One region of the Streptomyces sp. NPDC046887 genome, then DNA from elsewhere that is predicted to be linked to it. Evidence: riboswitches for the same ligand, from Rfam matches in the RefSeq annotation. Region 1 holds a riboswitch; each other region holds the start of a gene.

Evidence for each region. A riboswitch is a leader RNA that binds a small molecule or an ion and turns the genes downstream of it on or off. The one in region 1 is predicted to bind cyclic di-AMP.
Region 2: it holds a riboswitch for cyclic di-AMP, as region 1 does, so the genes downstream of both, ABZ945_RS19380 (M23 family metallopeptidase) here and ABZ945_RS06940 (LysM peptidoglycan-binding domain-containing M23 family metallopeptidase) in region 1, are expected to answer to the same signal.
Region 3: it holds a riboswitch for cyclic di-AMP, as region 1 does, so the genes downstream of both, ABZ945_RS17165 (LysM peptidoglycan-binding domain-containing protein) here and ABZ945_RS06940 (LysM peptidoglycan-binding domain-containing M23 family metallopeptidase) in region 1, are expected to answer to the same signal.
Region 4: it holds a riboswitch for cyclic di-AMP, as region 1 does, so the genes downstream of both, ABZ945_RS09065 (M23 family metallopeptidase) here and ABZ945_RS06940 (LysM peptidoglycan-binding domain-containing M23 family metallopeptidase) in region 1, are expected to answer to the same signal.

The regions. Positions count from the first base shown of each region.
Region 1 is NZ_JBEYXH010000004.1:212,114-216,248, reverse strand. It holds gene ABZ945_RS06955 (XRE family transcriptional regulator) at 1-38, shown strand, start outside; gene ABZ945_RS06950 (DUF6126 family protein) at 69-278, shown strand; gene ABZ945_RS06945 (tyrosine-protein phosphatase) at 285-1,118, opposite strand; cyclic di-AMP (ydaO/yuaA leader) riboswitch at 1,699-1,853, shown strand; gene ABZ945_RS06940 (LysM peptidoglycan-binding domain-containing M23 family metallopeptidase) at 1,857-2,762, shown strand; gene ABZ945_RS06935 (SGNH/GDSL hydrolase family protein) at 2,983-3,777, shown strand; gene ABZ945_RS06930 (MBL fold metallo-hydrolase) at 4,070-4,135, shown strand, end outside.
Region 2 is NZ_JBEYXH010000020.1:18,808-22,942, forward strand. It holds gene ABZ945_RS19375 (aldo/keto reductase) at 1-352, opposite strand, end outside; gene ABZ945_RS19380 (M23 family metallopeptidase) at 467-1,573, opposite strand; cyclic di-AMP (ydaO/yuaA leader) riboswitch at 1,766-1,897, opposite strand; gene ABZ945_RS19385 (PP2C family protein-serine/threonine phosphatase) at 2,187-3,275, opposite strand; tRNA gene ABZ945_RS19390 (tRNA-Met) at 3,525-3,598, opposite strand; gene ABZ945_RS19395 (hypothetical protein) at 3,806-4,135, shown strand, end outside.
Region 3 is NZ_JBEYXH010000016.1:58,448-62,582, reverse strand. It holds gene ABZ945_RS17170 (SpoIIE family protein phosphatase) at 1-218, shown strand, start outside; cyclic di-AMP (ydaO/yuaA leader) riboswitch at 538-733, shown strand; gene ABZ945_RS17165 (LysM peptidoglycan-binding domain-containing protein) at 736-1,500, shown strand; gene ABZ945_RS17160 (class I SAM-dependent methyltransferase) at 1,614-2,480, opposite strand; gene ABZ945_RS17155 (condensation domain-containing protein) at 2,654-4,135, opposite strand, start outside.
Region 4 is NZ_JBEYXH010000006.1:132,871-137,005, reverse strand. It holds gene ABZ945_RS09075 (HPr family phosphocarrier protein) at 1-185, shown strand, start outside; gene ABZ945_RS09070 (GntR family transcriptional regulator) at 464-1,159, opposite strand; gene ABZ945_RS09065 (M23 family metallopeptidase) at 1,399-2,226, opposite strand; cyclic di-AMP (ydaO/yuaA leader) riboswitch at 2,239-2,402, opposite strand; gene ABZ945_RS09060 (pitrilysin family protein) at 2,630-3,997, opposite strand; gene ABZ945_RS09055 (pitrilysin family protein) at 4,024-4,135, opposite strand, start outside.

The DNA.
Region 1 (4,135 bases):
AGCTGTGCCTCGGCGGCGGCACCGTCCGGGCCCGCTGAGCGGCCCGGCGCCGAGAGGAGCGATCCACCATGATCCAGGAACCGGCCGCGGACCGCGGCGAGACCTCGGGGACCCCCGCCCCGGCGCCCGGGCGGGCGGGAAAGGACAGCCGGGCGGACCGCGAGGAGCGGCGCTTCCCGACCGGCATCCTGGTCCGGCTCTTCGCCTACCTCATCGCCGGCCACCTCTTCGCGGCCTTCCTCTATCTGCTCTTCGTGCTCGGCGGCCAGAACCAGTAGCAGCCGTCAGACCCTCTCGACGCCGTCCCCGGAGTCGTCGAGCAGCCGCTCCCGCAGCCGCTCCCGGGTCTCCGGGGCCAGGCGCAGGCCCTCGGCCAGATAGCGGTCGGTGGTGCCCCAGGTGGCCTCGATGGTGTCGAAGGCCGTCCGCAGATACTCGATCCGGGCCTCGAACAGCGGGTTGAGCAGCTCCATCACCTCGGCGGACATCCCCGTCGCCGAGGTGTCGGTGCGGCGCACCTTGTAGCGGCGGCTCGGCTCGTTGGACTTCAGATAGTCCTCCTCGATCGCCTCCCGCTCCACCCCGAGGGCGAGCAGGGTGACCGCGACCGACAGCCCGGCCCGGTCCTTGCCGGCGGCGCAGTGCATCAGCGCCGGCACGCTCTCCTCGGCGAGGGCGTGCAGCACCCGGCTGTGCTCGCCGGTGCGGTCCGTGATGATCGAGCGGTACGAGGCGATCATCCGGTTCGCGCCCTTGCCGTCGTCCAGGATGGCGCGCAGCTGGTCGAGGTCGCCGTCCCGGACCATGGTCCAGAACTCGGCGCCGTCGGCCGGGTCGGAGAGCGGGATGTTCACGTTCCGCACGCCCGGCAGCGCGATGTCCGGCCCCTCCAGCTTCTGGTCGGCGGAGTTGCGGAAGTCGAAGACGGTGTGCAGCCCCAGCGTGGCGAGGAAGGCGGCGTCCTCCCCGGTGGCGTGTGCGAGGTGGCCGCTGCGGTAGAGCGTGCCCTGCCGCACCCGCCGGCCGTCCACCGTGGGCAGCCCGCCGACATCCCGGAAGTTGCGGACCCCGGTCAGCTCGGGCTCGGTGGACGGTGCCTGCGGCAGCTGCTGGGTCACGAAGGTCTCCTCCGCGTCTGCCGTCGGCGCCGGCCGCCGACGAGGTCGCGGCTCCGACGATACGGCACGGTCACGGCGTACCAGGAGGGGCCGTACGACCCCGGACCTGCGCGGACCCGCCGCGCGCGGGCTCGGCGCCCCGGGGAGCCCCCGGTCCGGATCGGCGACCCCTTTGTCCGTTTCGGCACCCATGCACGTAAGGCCCGTTGTGTCGGTGCGAAGTGCGTTCTCCGGTGCCCCAGGGGCTGACATGACCGTATCGACTCGCCCCTGACTGGGAGCATCTGTCCGAATTGCTTGTTTGGCTATGTTCCGGGCCAACCTGCCCTGGTCGTGGGGTAAATGGGCCGGAGCGCGTGAGCAGCGTCATAACCGTGACGGTCCGTGCCCGCCAAGGGCTCCCAATTGCCGTGCTGGGGACGGGAACTCATGATCCGTAATCCACACAGGGTGACCGCGATTCCGCTCCGTTCGCACCCCTAGGAATACCCACCGGAAAGCCGCGGCTTGTTCGCGCCGACTCCGCTCGCTTAAGTTCACGGCAATCCGGCCGGACCGCCGAATCCTGCCACCGGCCCGGAATTCACACTCACCCACGCGTGGCAGGAGCGGGGGACCCAGGTAGTACGCCGAACCCCGGGAGGGGCCCGGCTCGGGGTGAAGCCGTGTCAGTACACGGCCGGACATCTCCAGTCCGAACCCGACAGCTCACCTCGTAGGCGCCGGAGAGGATTCGCCATGCCCGGCAAGGGTAAGCACCGCCGTCCCAAGTCCAGCACCCTCACCCGCGGCTTCGTCGCCGCCGGCACCGGTGGCGCCGCCATCGCGCTGCCGCTGTTCGCCGCGAGCGGCGCCCACGCCGCCGAGCAGAGCGCCCCGGCCGCCGCCGCCCAGACCGCCGCCGTGCAGCAGGCCGCGCACAGCGCCGCGAAGGCCGCGCCCCGCAGCTACACCGTGGTCGCCGGCGACTACCTCGCCAAGATCGCCCACAACAAGAACGTCAAGGGCGGCTGGCAGAAGCTGTACGAGGACAACCGGAAGGTCGTCGGCGAGGACCCGGCGCTGATCATCCCGGGCATGAAGCTGACCCTCGGCGCCAAGTCCGGTGGAGCCGAGGCGGCTCCGGCCAAGCCGAAGGCCGACGCGGACCGCGCCTCCCGGAGCACCGCCCGCTCCGAGGCCCCCAAGCCCGAGGCCCCTGCCGCCGAGGCGCCCGCCTCCTCCGCCTCGACCAGCGGCTCGGGCTTCGTCGCCCCGGTCGACGGCGGCATCGGCACCCCGTACCACCAGTCCGGCTCCATGTGGTCCTCCGGCTACCACACCGGCGTCGACTTCGCCGCCTCCACCGGCACCCCGATCAAGGCGGTCGGCCCGGGCACCGTGGTCTCCGCCCAGTCGGGCGGCGCGTACGGCAACGAGATCGTCATCAAGCACGAGGACGGCAACTACTCGCAGTACGCCCACCTCTCCTCCCTCGGGGTGTCCGCCGGCCAGACCGTGAGCGCCGGCCAGCAGATCGGCCTGTCGGGCGCCACCGGCAACGTCACCGGCCCGCACCTGCACTTCGAGATCCGCACCAGCCCCAGCTACGGCTCGGACATCGACCCGCTGGCCTACCTCCGCAGCCACGGCGTCGGCATCTGATCCCTCTCGGCCTCTCCGCCGCCGCCTCCGCCCGGCACCCGCACACGGTGCCGGGCGGAGGCGCGTCCACTGCCTCCACCCCCCCCGCAATTCCGCCCCGTTTTTCCGCACCCCGCTTATTCCGCGCTTGGGGGAAAATTGACCGGTGGCAAACATCACGCCCCGTCAACCCCTCCTTACGGTCGCGTAGGTCACATCCCGCGTAGAAGGATGACCTGCCGTGGCAGACCATTCGACCTTCAGTGAACGTGACGTATGCGGGTCGTACGCGGCGATCGGTGACAGTTTCACCGAGGGCGTCGGGGACCCGGGGCCCGGTGGGGCCTTCGTCGGCTGGGCGGACCGCCTCGCGGTGCTCCTCGCGGACCGGCTGCCGGAACCCGAGTCGTTCCGGTACGCCAACCTCGCCGTACGCGGACGGCTGCTCGACCAGGTGGTGGCCGAGCAGATCCCCCGAGCCCGGGAACTCGCCCCCGACCTGGTGACCTTCTGCGCCGGCGGCAACGACATCATCCGCCCCGGCAGCGATCCGGACGATGTGGCCGAACGCTTCGAGCGGGCGGTCGCCGCGCTGGCCCCGGTGGTCGGCACGGTCCTGGTGACGACGGGCTTCGACACCCGGGGCGTCCCGGTACTGCGCCATCTGCGCGGCAAGATCGCCACCTACAACGGCCATGTCCGGGCGATCGCCGACCGGTACGGCTGCCCGGTGCTGGACCTGTGGTCACTGCGCACCGTGCAGGACCGGCGGGCCTGGGACCTGGACCGGCTCCATCTGTCGCCCGAGGGTCACACCCGGGTCGCCCTGCGCGCCGGGCAGGTGCTCGGCCTGCCGGTCCCCGCCGACCCGGACCAGCCCTGGCCGCCGCTCCCTCCGCGCCGCACCCTGGAGGGCCGCCGGGACGACATCAACTGGGCCCGCGAGTACCTCGTCCCCTGGATCGGCCGCCGGCTGCGCGGCCAGTCCTCCGGCGACCACGTCTCCGCGAAGCGCCCCGACCTGCTGCCGCTCTGAGGCGGGGGGCGGCGGCCCTGGGCTGGGGTCTGCGGTGCCGGGCTACGGCCCTGGGGGCTGGGGGCTGTGGTGCCGGGCTGCGGCCCTGGGCTGGGGCCTGTGTTTCCGGGCTACGGCCCTGGGGGCTGCGGTGCCGGGCTGGGGCTGCGTTTCCGGGGCCGGGCTGCGGCCCTGAGGCCGGGACCTGCGTTTCCGGGGCCGGGCCGCCCGGGGCCGCCCTCGCCGAGGGTGCCGCCTGCCCGCTGTCAGAGCCGCCTCCCATAATGGAAAGCCCCTCACCCGTGGAGGTCCTGTGACCGGCTCCCTGCCCCGCCCGGGGTCCCCCCTCCCGCCGCGCGCCCGGCTTCGCGCGATACGC
Region 2 (4,135 bases), on a different contig from region 1:
AGTCGGTGCCCAGCCGGCGCAGCGACGCGTCCACGGCCGCCCGGAGGGTGGCCGGGGCCAGCCCCTTGAAGTCAGGATGGGCACCGGCCTTGGTGGCGATCAGCACGTCCGCCCGGTTGCCGCGGGCGGCCAGCCACTCGCCGATGATCGTCTCCGACTCGCCACCCTGGTTGCCGGGGGCCCAGGAGGAGTAGGTGTCGGCGGTGTCGACGAAGTTCCCGCCGGCCGCCGTATAGGCGTCCAGCACGGCGAAGGACTGCGCCCGGTCGGCGGTCCAGCCGAAGACGTTGCCGCCCAGGGCGAGCGGGAAGACGAGCAGGTCGGACGTGCCCAGCTTGCGGAGAGAGGTCATGGAGGGCAGAACACGCCCCCGCCGGAGCCCTATTCCGCCCCGGAGCGGTATTCCGCCCCCGGAGCGCTATTCCGCCCTGGAGCGGGGGCGGGCGGGGGCCGGGTGGCCGCTCCGTCAGACCGTGAGGCCCTTGCCGCGCAGCCAGGAGAGCGGGTCGATGCCCTGGCCGCCCGGGGTGTGGACCTCCAGGTGCAGATGCGGCCCGGTGACATTGCCGGTGGCGCCGACCCGGCCGATGGTCTCCCCGGCGCCGACCTGCTGCCCGGCGGCGACCGTCATCGAAGACAGATGGCAGTACCAGACCTCGGTGCCGTCCGCCAGCTCCAGCACGATGCGGTAGCCGTAGGAGCCCGACCAGCCGGCCGACTTGACCGTGGCGCCGTGGACCGCCTTGGCCGGCGTGCCGGTCGGCGCGGCCAGGTCGAGACCGGTGTGGTAGCCGGAGGACCACATCGAGCCGGCCTGCCCGAAGGTGGAGGTGATGGTGTACGAGGAGGTGGGCAGCGACCAGTCGCCCGCCGCCTCGGCCGGCTTCTCCGCCGGAGCCGGCTTCTCCGGCTCCGCCTCGACCTCGGCCTCTGCGGCCGCCTTGGCCCTGGCCTCGGCCTTCGCCTTCTCCTCGGCGGCCTTCTTCGCCGCCGCTTCCTTCTTCGCCTTCTCGGCCTCGGCGGCCTTGTCCGCCGCACCGCGCTGCTTCTCGGCCTCGGTGGCGGCCTGTTCGGCGGCCTTCCGCTCGGCGGCGGCCCGCGCTTCGGCGTCGGCGGACGCCTGGGCCTGCTCGGCCTGCTGGAGGATCCGGGCCCGCAGCGCCTCACCGGCGTCGGCGGCGCCGCCACGGTCGGCGGTGCCGGCCAGGGCCGCCGTCCCCGGGGCCGCGACCGCACCGCCCGCTTCCTCGCCCGACTCCTCGTCACCGGATATCAGCGAGCCGATACCGGGCAGGGACGCGGCGTCCGGGAGCTTGTCGGCGACGGCGTCCGGCAGGGAGATGGAGACCGGCGGCTTGCTCTGCGCGGTGGCCATACCGCCCGCGCCGACCGCCGCGATGACGCCCACACCGAGGACGGTGGAGCTACGGGCCAGGCCGCCGCGCTGCTTGGCCACCCGGTGCCGACCGCGCACGGGGCGGACGGTCTCCTCGGTCGGGTTCCACTCCTCGAACGAGCCATCCGAACCGAGTGCGGAGCCGTCCGGGCCGAACGAGCCATCCGAGCCGAACACGGAGCCATCCGGGCCGAACGAGCCATCCGGGCCGAAGGCGGCCTCCGGGCCGATCGGGTCGTTTGCCGGGGCGGCGCCCGGGAAGCCTGAGGAGGAGAACGGACCGGCCGGAGCGGCCGTGATGCCAAGGGAGCCACCCGGACCGTAAGAAGTCTCGGGGGCAGGCCTGTTGGACGCCACGGAGGCGCACTCCTTTCCTTCCTTCGCGCCTACCGGGTTAGCTGACGGGTTCGGAGCAGGAAGGTCTCCTACGGGCCAAGCGGCCCGATTCACCCCAAAGTGGTGGTTCCCCGGTTTCCGAGCGGAATTCGGCGCGCGCACGGCGCCGTCTTGCCGACGGCTGGGACGACCGCGCTGCGTTATCGAACGTTAATAGACCCGGGGCTCGGATTCCAAGCCGCTCCATGCGATCGTTCGGCCTCCGAAGGAGGGACGGACCTGGGCAGATGCGCTGATACGGGGTCGAGTTGACCACCCCTCAGAAGCCTCACCGGCGCATGTATCCACCACCGGCCCCCGGGTACCCGCCGCGCCCTCTCCGTATCCCTGTCACGGGAGAAACGGACGGGGCCATGGTGATCACCCTCCGTATACCCGACCCCCTCCGGGAAGCTCAGGGCACCACCGGCATGGTGCGGCGCCGGGGCGGCTGCCCCACCGCGGGGCGCGCGACCGCCAGCAGCGCCAGGTCGTCCCTCGCGCCGCCCGCCGTGTGCAGCCGTACGTCGTCCGTGAGCGCGTCGAGGATGGCGTCCGGCCCCGGGAAGATCCGCCCCCGCAGCCGGGCCACCGGGTCGTAGAACACCCCCTGCGGATCCCGCGCCTCGGAGAGGCCGTCCGTGTAGAACAGCAGCGTCGCCCCGGACGGAAAGGCCACCTCGTACGAGCGGTCGGGCCAGGCGCCCAGCTCCGCCATGCCGAGCGGCAGCGCCGGCTCGACGGGGACGAGCCGGACGATCCTGCCGTCCGCATGGAGCAGCAGCGGCTCCGGATGCCCCCGGTCGACGATCCGCACCACCCCCCGGCCGCGCGGGATCTCCGCCAGCACCGCGGTGGTGAACCCCTCGAAGGCGTCCAGCCCGTCCCGCCGGCTGCCCTCGCGCGTGAGCGCCCGTTCCAGCCGCTGGGCCACGCCCTCCAGCGAGCTCTCCTGCTCGGCCGCCTCCCGGAACGCGCCGATCACCACCGCCACGGCCTCGACCGCGCCCAGCCCCTTGCCCCGTACGTCCCCGACCACCAGCCGCACCCCGTACGGGGTCTCCTGCACCGCGAACAGATCGCCGCCGATGAACGCGTCCTCCTGTGCGGCCTCGTACCGGGCGGCCACCTGGAGGCCGCCGATCCGCTCGGCCGGCACCGGCAGCACCGCCCGCTGGGCGGTCTCGGCGATCTCCCGCGCCGAGGCGAGCCGCTCACCGCTGCGCCGGACCACCCGGTTGACGAGCAGCGCCAGCGCCGAGACGGTCACCACCGTCAGCACCTCGGTCAGCGCGGGCCCCTCGACGATCGTCCGGTTGCCGACATGGCTGAGCAGCACGGCGAACACCGCGAAGATCCCGGCCAGCAGGGTCGCCCGGTAAGTGAAGAACGGGGCGGCCACCAGCGGGGCGGCCGCGAACAGCGGTACCGCGGTGAAGCGCGGCGGGGTCAGCTGGTCGTACAGCACCCCGCCGATGATCATCAGCGCGGGCACCGCCCGCAGAAAGCGCCGCGCGGCGCCACCCCTGGCCCGGCCGCCACTCCCTGCCGGGCCGGTGCCGTCCTGCCGCGCTCGCTGCCCCACCGCTGCTCTCCTGCCGGTCCGCCCACGGCCGCGACCGCTACCGCGCCCCGTCCAGACTCACCCGAGCCGCACCCCCCGGCGACCGGCCGTCCGCCGACCGGGCGACAGCCCGCCCACCGCAGACATGACGAAGGCCCGGTGCACAAGTGCACCGGGCCTTCGCTTCAGTAGCGGGGACAGGATTTGAACCTGCGACCTCTGGGTTATGAGCCCAGCGAGCTACCGAGCTGCTCCACCCCGCGTCGGTGAACACCACCTTACGCCATCTCCCGCGTAAGTCCCAATCGCTTATCGCGGGCCTGTACGACGGAACCCCGTCGGCAACGGGCGGAGACGAAACAGTTCGGCGAGGCGACCAATCCGGACCCGGGCTGGGTGCGAACCACCGATGTCACTGACGGCATGTCCGCCTCAAGAAGCAACAGGGGCGGTGGAGGAAGGGACTTCCCGTGATAGCCAAGCGCACCGCCCGTCTCACCACCCTGATGGCGCTGCCCGCCGCGCTCGCGCTGGCCGGCGCGCTGCCGGCCGCCGCGCACACCGGCGGCCACTCCGGATCCCACCAGGCCGCGGCCGAGGACGGGTCGTACCAGGTGGACCTGGAGCAGCTGAACGGCTCGGGGGCGAGCGGCACCGCGATGCTGACGCTCAAGGGCCGGGACCTGAACGTGAAGATCGAGGCGTCCGGGCTGGTGCCGGGGCAGCCGCACGCGCAGCACATCCACGGCTCCACCGACGGGCACGACTTCCACTGCCCGGACGCGAGCGCGGACAAGAAC
Region 3 (4,135 bases), on a different contig from region 1:
TGACCTGCGAGGTGTCCGACGGCAGCAGCACCTCCCCGCATCTGCGGCGGGCCTCCGACACGGACGAGGGCGGGCGCGGGCTGTATCTGGTGTCGCAGTTCGCCCAGCGCTGGGGCACCCGCTACACCGCGCAGGGGAAGGTCATGTGGACCGAGCAGTCCCCGGCGGACGGTGACCGGCAGCCGGTGGACGCCCTGCTGGACGACCTGGCCTGGTAGCCGCGGGCCGTCCGGGACAGGCGCACCGATCTGTCCCTTTTGACAGCTGGCGCACCTTTGGGGCTTTAGATCCCTATGGGTCAAGTTAGGGAAACATAGACTGACTTATCCCACCGAGGGCGGACCCGTGATGTCCATCACCGCCCGGAAATGACATGCGCATTTCCGAAATTGATCCAATGCTTATACGGCAGCGCATTTGACGGGCCGCCAGAAAAGGCGGGGAGATCCAATTCCCGGAATTCGCCGACTACCGGCCGTGCGGCGGTAGATCGGCGCTTGTTCTGCCCCGATTCCCTCGCCTACGGTCACGCTCATTCCGGGTGGAACGCCGAATCCTGCCGCCGTCCGGACACGCACCCACTCACCCACACGCACGGCAGGAGCGGGGGACCCAGGTAAGCGCCGGACCGCACAGCCGCGGAACGGCTTGGGGTGAAGTCGCGGAATTCCGCGGCCGGGCAACTCCAGCCCGAACCCGACAGCTCACCTCGTAGGCGCCGGAGAGGAAAGCACCATGCCCGCAATGGGTAAGCACCGCCGTGTCCGCAACAGCGCCCTGGCCCGCCGCGTTCTCGCGGTCGGCACCGGTGGCGCCGCGCTCGCCCTGCCGGTGATCGGCGCGGCCACCGCCCACGCCGCTCCCGCCGCCGCCCCGGCCGCGGCCGTCGTCCAGGCGAAGACCGCCGCCCCCGCCGCCGCCAAGGCCGCCCCCGCCACGTACTCCGTGGTCCTCGGCGACACCCTGTCCACGATCGCCCGCTCCCATGAGGTGGCCGGCGGCTGGAAGAGCCTGTACGAGGCCAACCGCGCCGCCGTCGGCGCCGACCCCTCGCTGATCCGCCCGGGCCTGAAGCTCAGCGTCGCCCAGGCCGCCGCCGCGACGAAGCCGGAGGCCGTGCCGGCCGTCGCCAAGGCCGCCCCGGCCGCCGCGAAGCCCGCCGCCGCCAAGACGGCGTACGCCGACAACCTGGACGGCTGGATCCGCGAGGCCCTGGACGTCATGGCGCAGAACGGCATCCCCGGCAGCTACGAGGGCATCCACCGCAACATCATGCGCGAGTCCTCCGGCAACCCGCTGGCCATCAACAACTGGGACGTCAACGCCGTCAACGGCACCCCGTCCAAGGGCCTGCTCCAGGTGATCGACCCGACCTTCCAGGCGTACCACGTGGCCGGCACCTCGACCGACAGCTACGACCCGGTCGCCAACATCGTCGCCGCCTGCAACTACGCGGCCGACCGCTACGGCTCCATCGACAACGTCAACGGCCCCTACTAGGCCGATGGCAGGCGGCTCCCCGTGTCAGGCGGTACGGGGAGCCACCGCCGTGAACCTGCCGGAAGGCCGGCCGCCCCGCGCGGCCGGCCTTCCGGCATGAGCTGACGGGGGTCTCACTCCGGGCGCTCGGCCGTGACCAGCCAGGCGGTGGAGCGCAGTCGCAGCGGGCCGTCCCCCTTCTCGTACCGGCGCAGCGCCCCGGTCAGCCGCCGGCCCGCCTCCTCGCGCGCCTCGGGCCCCACCTGCGACAGCAGATGCCGCCCCGGCCCCATCCCCAGCATGAACGCGGCCACCTCCTCGGCGTCGGCGCCCCACTCCCCGTACGCCTCCACCCGGTGGACACCGGGGTTGGCGTAGCCGCCGGCGGCGAGCACCGACCGGATGGCGGCGGGATCGGCCAGGGAGAACATCCCCGGCTTGCCCGCGGCCCCGAAGCCGCCCATGGGCACGATGTCCTTCAGCGAGGTGAGGGCGGCCAGCCACTCGTTCGCCTCGGGCTCCGCCGGGCAGACGAAGGCCAGCCGCCCGCCGGGGCGCAGCGCCCGCCCGATGTTGCCGAAGCCGGCCGCCGGATCGGCGAAGAAGGTCAGCCCGAAGCGGCTGATCGCCCGGTCGAAGGAACCCGGCTCGAACGGGTACACCTGGGCGTCGCCGCGGAGGAACTCCGCGTTCCGGATCCCCTCCCGCTCGGCGGTGGCCCGGGCCCGCTCCAGCATGGGGGCGGACAGGTCCAGGCCGGTGGCGCCGCCGGTCGCGGCGCGTTCGGCGGCGAGCCGGGTGGTGCGCCCGGAGCCGCAGCCGACGTCCAGCACCCTGTCTCCCGAACCGATCGCGGCGGCGTTGAGCAGCGGTGCGCAGTACCCCTCGTTGACCGCGTCCCAGCGGCCTTGGTGGCGGGCCCAGTGCTCGCCCTCGTAGCCGTTCCAGGCCTCGGCCTGCTCGGTGTTGGCGATGGGCGGCTCGGTCGGGGTCGGGTTCACGGCGGCACTCCTCGGGAGGGGGCGGGGCGGTGCCGGGTCCCGGTGGGGGACGCGGCCCGGGCGGTACGGAGCGCCCGCCCGGGCCGACGGGTGCTCCGTACCGTGGTTACCCGGTGTCCACCGCGTCGGGCTGCGCCAAAGGGGTGCCGCGCGTCCGCTCCCGCCCCCTCGGCTCACCCCTGGGGCACCCGGCGGCGCCGGAGCGCGGGCCGGGAGGCGGCCGGGGCGGCCCCGGTGGCGGCCAGATGGGCGGCCAGGGCGGCCGGGGTGGGGTGGCGGAAGACCTCCCGAAGGGTGAGGTCCCGGCCCAGCTCGGCGCGGACCCGGTTGAGCAGCCGTACCGCCAGCAGGGAGTGTCCGCCGGACCGGAAGAAGTTGTCGTCCGGCCCGACCGGCCGACCGCCCAGCACCTCGGCGAAGAGTGCCAGCAGCAGGGGAAGCGGCCCGCCGGGGTCGTGGGCCGGCCGCTGACCCGGGGCGCCGGCATCCCGAGACTCCCGGCCGGGGGTGCGCACGGTGGCCGGGACCGCGTACTCGGGCAGCCGGTCGGCCGCCCAGGCACGCAGCTCGTCCTCGTCCACGTCTCCGCTCACCTCGGCGACCAGCCGCTCCCCCTCCGCCCGGACCTCGGCGGCGGTCACCTGGGGGTGGGCGGCGAGGACCCGCTCGACCTGGCCGATGTCCACCCGGTAGCCGTCGATCAGGGGGCGCTCGCCCCGGTGGCCGGGGCCGGCCGGCAGGGTGGAGAGGCGGGCCGAGGGATCCGCCGCGAAGGCGGCCAGCGCGCCGGTGAGCGCGGTCGTGAGCCGCCGGGCCCCCTCGGCCGTCCACAGATCGGTGGCGTACTCCAGGACACCGGCGAGACCGCCCTCCTCCCCCGCCTCGGTGAGCCGCTCGTTGAGCTGCTCGTTGAGCTGCTCGGTGAACTGCTCGGCGAGTCGCTCGGTGAGGGCGAAGGTCAGATCGGCCTTGGCGGTGGCGGAGCCGTACGGGAGGGTCCCGCCCGCGAGCGGATGGCCGCCGTCCCGGTCCGGGCCCGCCGGCGCGGCCCGGTGCACCTGGAGCATGATCTGCGCCAGCGGGTGGTGGGCGGCCGAGCGGTGCGGGTTCAGCCGCTCCACCAGCAGGTCGAAGGGGGTGTCCTGATGGGCGTAGGCGGCCAGGTCGGCCTCCCGGACCCTGGCCACCAGCTCGGTGAAGCACGGGTCGCGCGAGGTGTCGGTGCGCAGTACCAGGGTGTTGACGAAGAAGCCGACCAGCCGGTCCAGCGCCTCGTCCTCCCGCCCGGCGACCGCCGTGCCGAGAGCGAGGTCGGTGCCCGCGCCCTGACGGGTGAGGACAGCCGCCAGGGCGGCCTGGACGACCATGAAGAGGGTGGCGCCCGCCTCCCGGGCGATCCGGGCCAGTCCCCGGTGCACCTCGGCGGGCACCGCGAAGGGCAGCAGCGCTCCACGCCCGGAGGGCTCCGGCGGGCGGGGGTGGTCGGTGGGCAGGTCGGTCAGCGGCGGAAGTCCGGCCAACGCCGTCTCCCAGTAGCCCGGTTGATCAGGGACGGTGTCGAGTCGGGCGCGCTGCCAGAGGGTGTAGTCGGCGTACTGGACCGGCAGCGGCTCCCACCCCGGCGCCTGACCGGCCGCGCGGGCGGTATAGGCGTG
Region 4 (4,135 bases), on a different contig from region 1:
TCACCATCGCCAAGGGCGACGGCGCCCCGGTCAACGCCGCCTCGATGCTCGGTGTGCTCGGTCTGGGCGCGCAGGGCGGCGAGGAGGTCGTGCTCGCCTCGGACGCGGAGGGCGCGGACGCCGCCCTGGATCGGCTGGCGAAGCTGGTCTCCGAGGGGCTGGACGAGGCCCCCGAGACCGTCTGACCCGCCCTTCCGATCCCGGGTCCCCCAGCGGGGCCCGCTCCGGAACCGAACGAGCCGCACCCTCCCCGACCACGAGGGGTGCGGCTCTTCGCCTTTCCCACACCGGGAATTTCCTCGTGCATTCCGCCGCAGAATTACCGCGCGTTCACGCAAGGAGCGGGAAGGCAGGGGAAATCACCGGGATTCCCGGTGGCACCGGTGCGCACACGCCGACTCGCTTCTGCATACGGCCGACCCGGCTTCGTATACGTCCCGACTCCGTTTGTACGCCGCCCGCGTTAAGTGCGGACGCCGACGGTGTTGACGGGATGTTGCGAAGTCCTCACCCGCCCGGCGGGCCGCCGGGGCGCGGGGATCCGCAGCCGGTGCGCGCCGGCCAGCCGCTCCACGTGCTGGGCGGTCAGCGCCCGCGCCCGCTCGGCGTCGCCGCGCGCCACCGCGTCCACGATGGCGCCGTACTCGGCCCAGACCTCCCCCGGCCGGGCCGGCTGCTCGACCGCGTACATCCAGGCGATCTTCTGCCGCAGCTGGGTGAGCAGCGCGGTGAGCGCCGGGCTGCCGGAGGCCTGGGCCAGCGTCCCGTGGAACCAGCCGGCCAGCGGCCGCAGATCCTCGCCCCGGCCGGCTCGGGCGCGCTCCTGCCCGAGCCGGACCAGCCCGCGCAGCACCTTCAGATGGGCCTCGGTACGCCGCCGGGCGGCCCGCGCGGCACCCAGTGGCTCCACCAGCAGCCGCACCTCCAGCAGGTCGGCGGCCTCCTGCTCGGTGGGTTCGGCGACACAGGCGCCGGCGTGCCGGCGGGTGGTGACGAACCCCTCCGACTCCAGGGTGCGCAGCGCCTCGCGCACCGGGACCCGGGAGACGCCGTAGCGGCGGGCGAGCTGCTCCTCGGTGAGCCGGCCGCCGCGCTCGAACACTCCGGTGATGATGTCGTCGCGGATCGCCGTGCACACCGAGTGCGCCGGAACACGCATCACGAACCTCCCAGGTAATCCACGGCGGGCCGCGTGAAACACACCCGCCTCGCGGCCGCAATTCATGCCGGGGCCGTTCCCGTTTCCCCCGACTCTATGGCAGCCCGCCGGGAATTCCGACACCCCGGCGACACCCCGGCCGGTGAACCGGCCGAATTCCGCAGGCAGTTCCTGGTGGCACACGAAGGCCCCGGTTCCATCGAACCGGGGCCTTCGGAAGGTGTACGGGGGCGTGCGGCTCAGAGGCTGACGCCGTGCGAGCGGAGGTACGCCACGGGGTCGATGTCCGAGCCGTAGTCCGCGCCGGTGCGGGCCTCGAAGTGCAGGTGCGGGCCGGAGCTGTTGCCGGTGGAACCGGCCAGGCCTATCTGCTGGCCCGGGGTGACGCTCTGGCCGACCGAGACGCTGAGCTGGGAGAGGTGGCCGTACTGGGTGTAGGTGCCGTCGTTCATCCGGATCACCACGTTGTTGCCGTACGCGCCGCCCCAGCCGGCCTCGACGACGGTGCCCGCGCCCACGGAGACGACCTGGGTGCCGGAGGCCGCGTGGAAGTCGATGCCGGTGTGGCTGCCGGAGGACCACATGCCGCCGCCGGCCTGGTACGAGGTGCTCACATACGAGCCGGCCACCGGCGACTGGAAGGAGTTGAGCCGCTTGCGCTCGGCCTCGCGCTCGGCGCGCTCCTTGGCCTCGCGGTCGGCGCGCTCCTTGGCGTCACGGGCCGCCTTGAACCGGAGCTCGGCCTTGCGGATGGACTCGGCCTCGGCCTTGGCCTGGGCGTCCGCCTTGGCGGCGTCCTCGGTGGCCTCCAGCTGCTGGGCCTGGGCCTGGGCGCCGACCCGCTCGGCGATGACGTCCGTGGTGACGGCCTGGTTCAGACCGGTATCGGCCAGATCCGGCATGGAGTGCGGCAGTTCCGTGTCGGCGGCGAACGCCGGGGAGGCGAGCGAGCCGATCACTCCACCGCCGGCCAGCGCGGCGATACCGGCGGCCTGCGCACCCTTGCGGGTCAGAACGTTCGTACGGCTGGGGGCGCGGTGCTTCCCGGTGGCACGGGTGAACGCCATGAAGCGGCTGGTCCTTTCCTTCCCTCTCGCCTACCGGGTTAGCTGACGGGTTCGGAGCAGGAAGGTCTCCTACGGGCCCCTCCGCCTAACGGCGAAGGCACCCGATTCACCCCAGGGGACTGTGGGTCCCCGGCTCCCCAGGCTCGCGCCTGACGGGGACTCGGCGATCGCTGTCCGATGCCGCGGATGCGGCGGATGCAGCGGGCGGACAGCGCATCAGACGCTAAGCGTCCGATCTTTCAATATCCAAATGGTCTCGGCCTTTTGTTGCGCACGCCACACCGCCAAGCCGCCCCCTCCCTACCAATCCGGACAAACGACCGGACCCCGGCACCCACTTCGGAGTACCGGGGTCCGCTTGCCGAGAGGTCGGATCGACCTGTCCGTGGGCCGGACGGGAGGGTCAGCTGCGGACGACCGTCACCGCGCCGAGACCGAGCGCCTCCACGGGCTCCTTGATCTGCGCCGCGTCACCGACCAGCACGGTGACCAGCCGGTCCACCGGGAAGGCGCTGACGACCGCCGCGGTGGCCTCCACCGTGCCCGTCGCGGCGAGCGCGGCGTACAGCTGGGCCTGGTAGTCGTCGGGGAGGTGCTGCTCCACCTGGTCGGCCAGAGTGGCGGCGACGGAGGCGGCCGTCTCGTACTTCAACGGCGCCACACCCACGAGGTTCTGCACCGCCACATCCCGCTCGGGGTCGGTCAGGCCCTCGGCGGCCAGGGTGCGCAGCACCTTCCACAGGTCGTCCAGCGCCGGGCCGGTGTTGGGGGTGTCCACCGAGCCGCTGATGGCCAGCATCGCCGCGCCCACGCCCTCCGGGCCGGAGCGCAGCACCTGGCTGAACGCCCGTACGCCGTAGGTGTAGCCCTTCTCCTCGCGCAGCACCCGGTCCAGCCGCGAGGTCAGGGTGCCGCCCAGGCAGTAGGTGCCGAGCACCTGGGCCGGCCAGACCCGGTCGTGCCGGTCCGGGCCGACCCGGCCGATCAGCACCTGGGTCTGGACGGCGCCGGGGCGGTCCACGATGACAACCCGGCCGGTGTCGTCGGCGGTCACCGGCGGCATGGTGCGCGGGGCGCCGGCGTTCCCGGTCCAGTCGCCGAGGGTGTCGGCGAGGACGGCGTCCAGGTCGGTCCCGTCCAGGTCGCCGACCACGACCGCGGTGGCGGTCGCCGGGCGGACATGGGCCTCGTAGAAGGCGCGCACCGCGGCGGCGTCGATCCCGGCCACCGACTCCTCGGTGCCCTGGCGGGGGCGGGACATCCGGGAGTCGGCCGGGAACAGCTCCTTGGAGAACTGGATGGCGGCCCGGCGGCCCGGGTTGGCGTTCTCGTGCGGGATCTCGTCCAGCCGGTTGCGCACCAGGCGCTCGACCTCGCCCGCCTCGAAGGCGGGGGCGCGCAGGGCCTCGGCGACCAGCCCGAGGGCCTTGCCGAGCCGGGAGACCGGGACCTCCAGGGAGACCCGGACGCCGGGGTGGTCGGCGTGCGCGTCGAGGGTGGCGCCGCACTTCTCCAGCTCGGCGGCGAACTCCTCGGCGGAGTGCTTGTCGGTGCCCTCGGAGAGCGCCCGGGCCATGATGGTGGCCACGCCCTCCAGTCCAGCCGGCTCGGCGTCCAGCGGGGCGGCCAGCGACAGCTCCACGGCGACGACCTGCTGGCCGGGGCGGTGGCAGCGCAGCACGGTCAGGCCGTTGTCCAGCGTGCCGCGCTCGGGGGCGGGGAAGGCCCACGGCTTCGCGGCGCCCGGCTGGGGCTGCGGGTGGAACTCCATGGACGTCAGGGACTCGGCGGTCTCACTCACTTGTCCGCCCCCACTTCCTGCTCGGCACCGATGCTGTCGTTCGTGTCGTCCTGCTCGTCGGCCTCGGCGGCCAGCGGCTCGTAGACCAGGACGGCGCGGTTGTCGGGG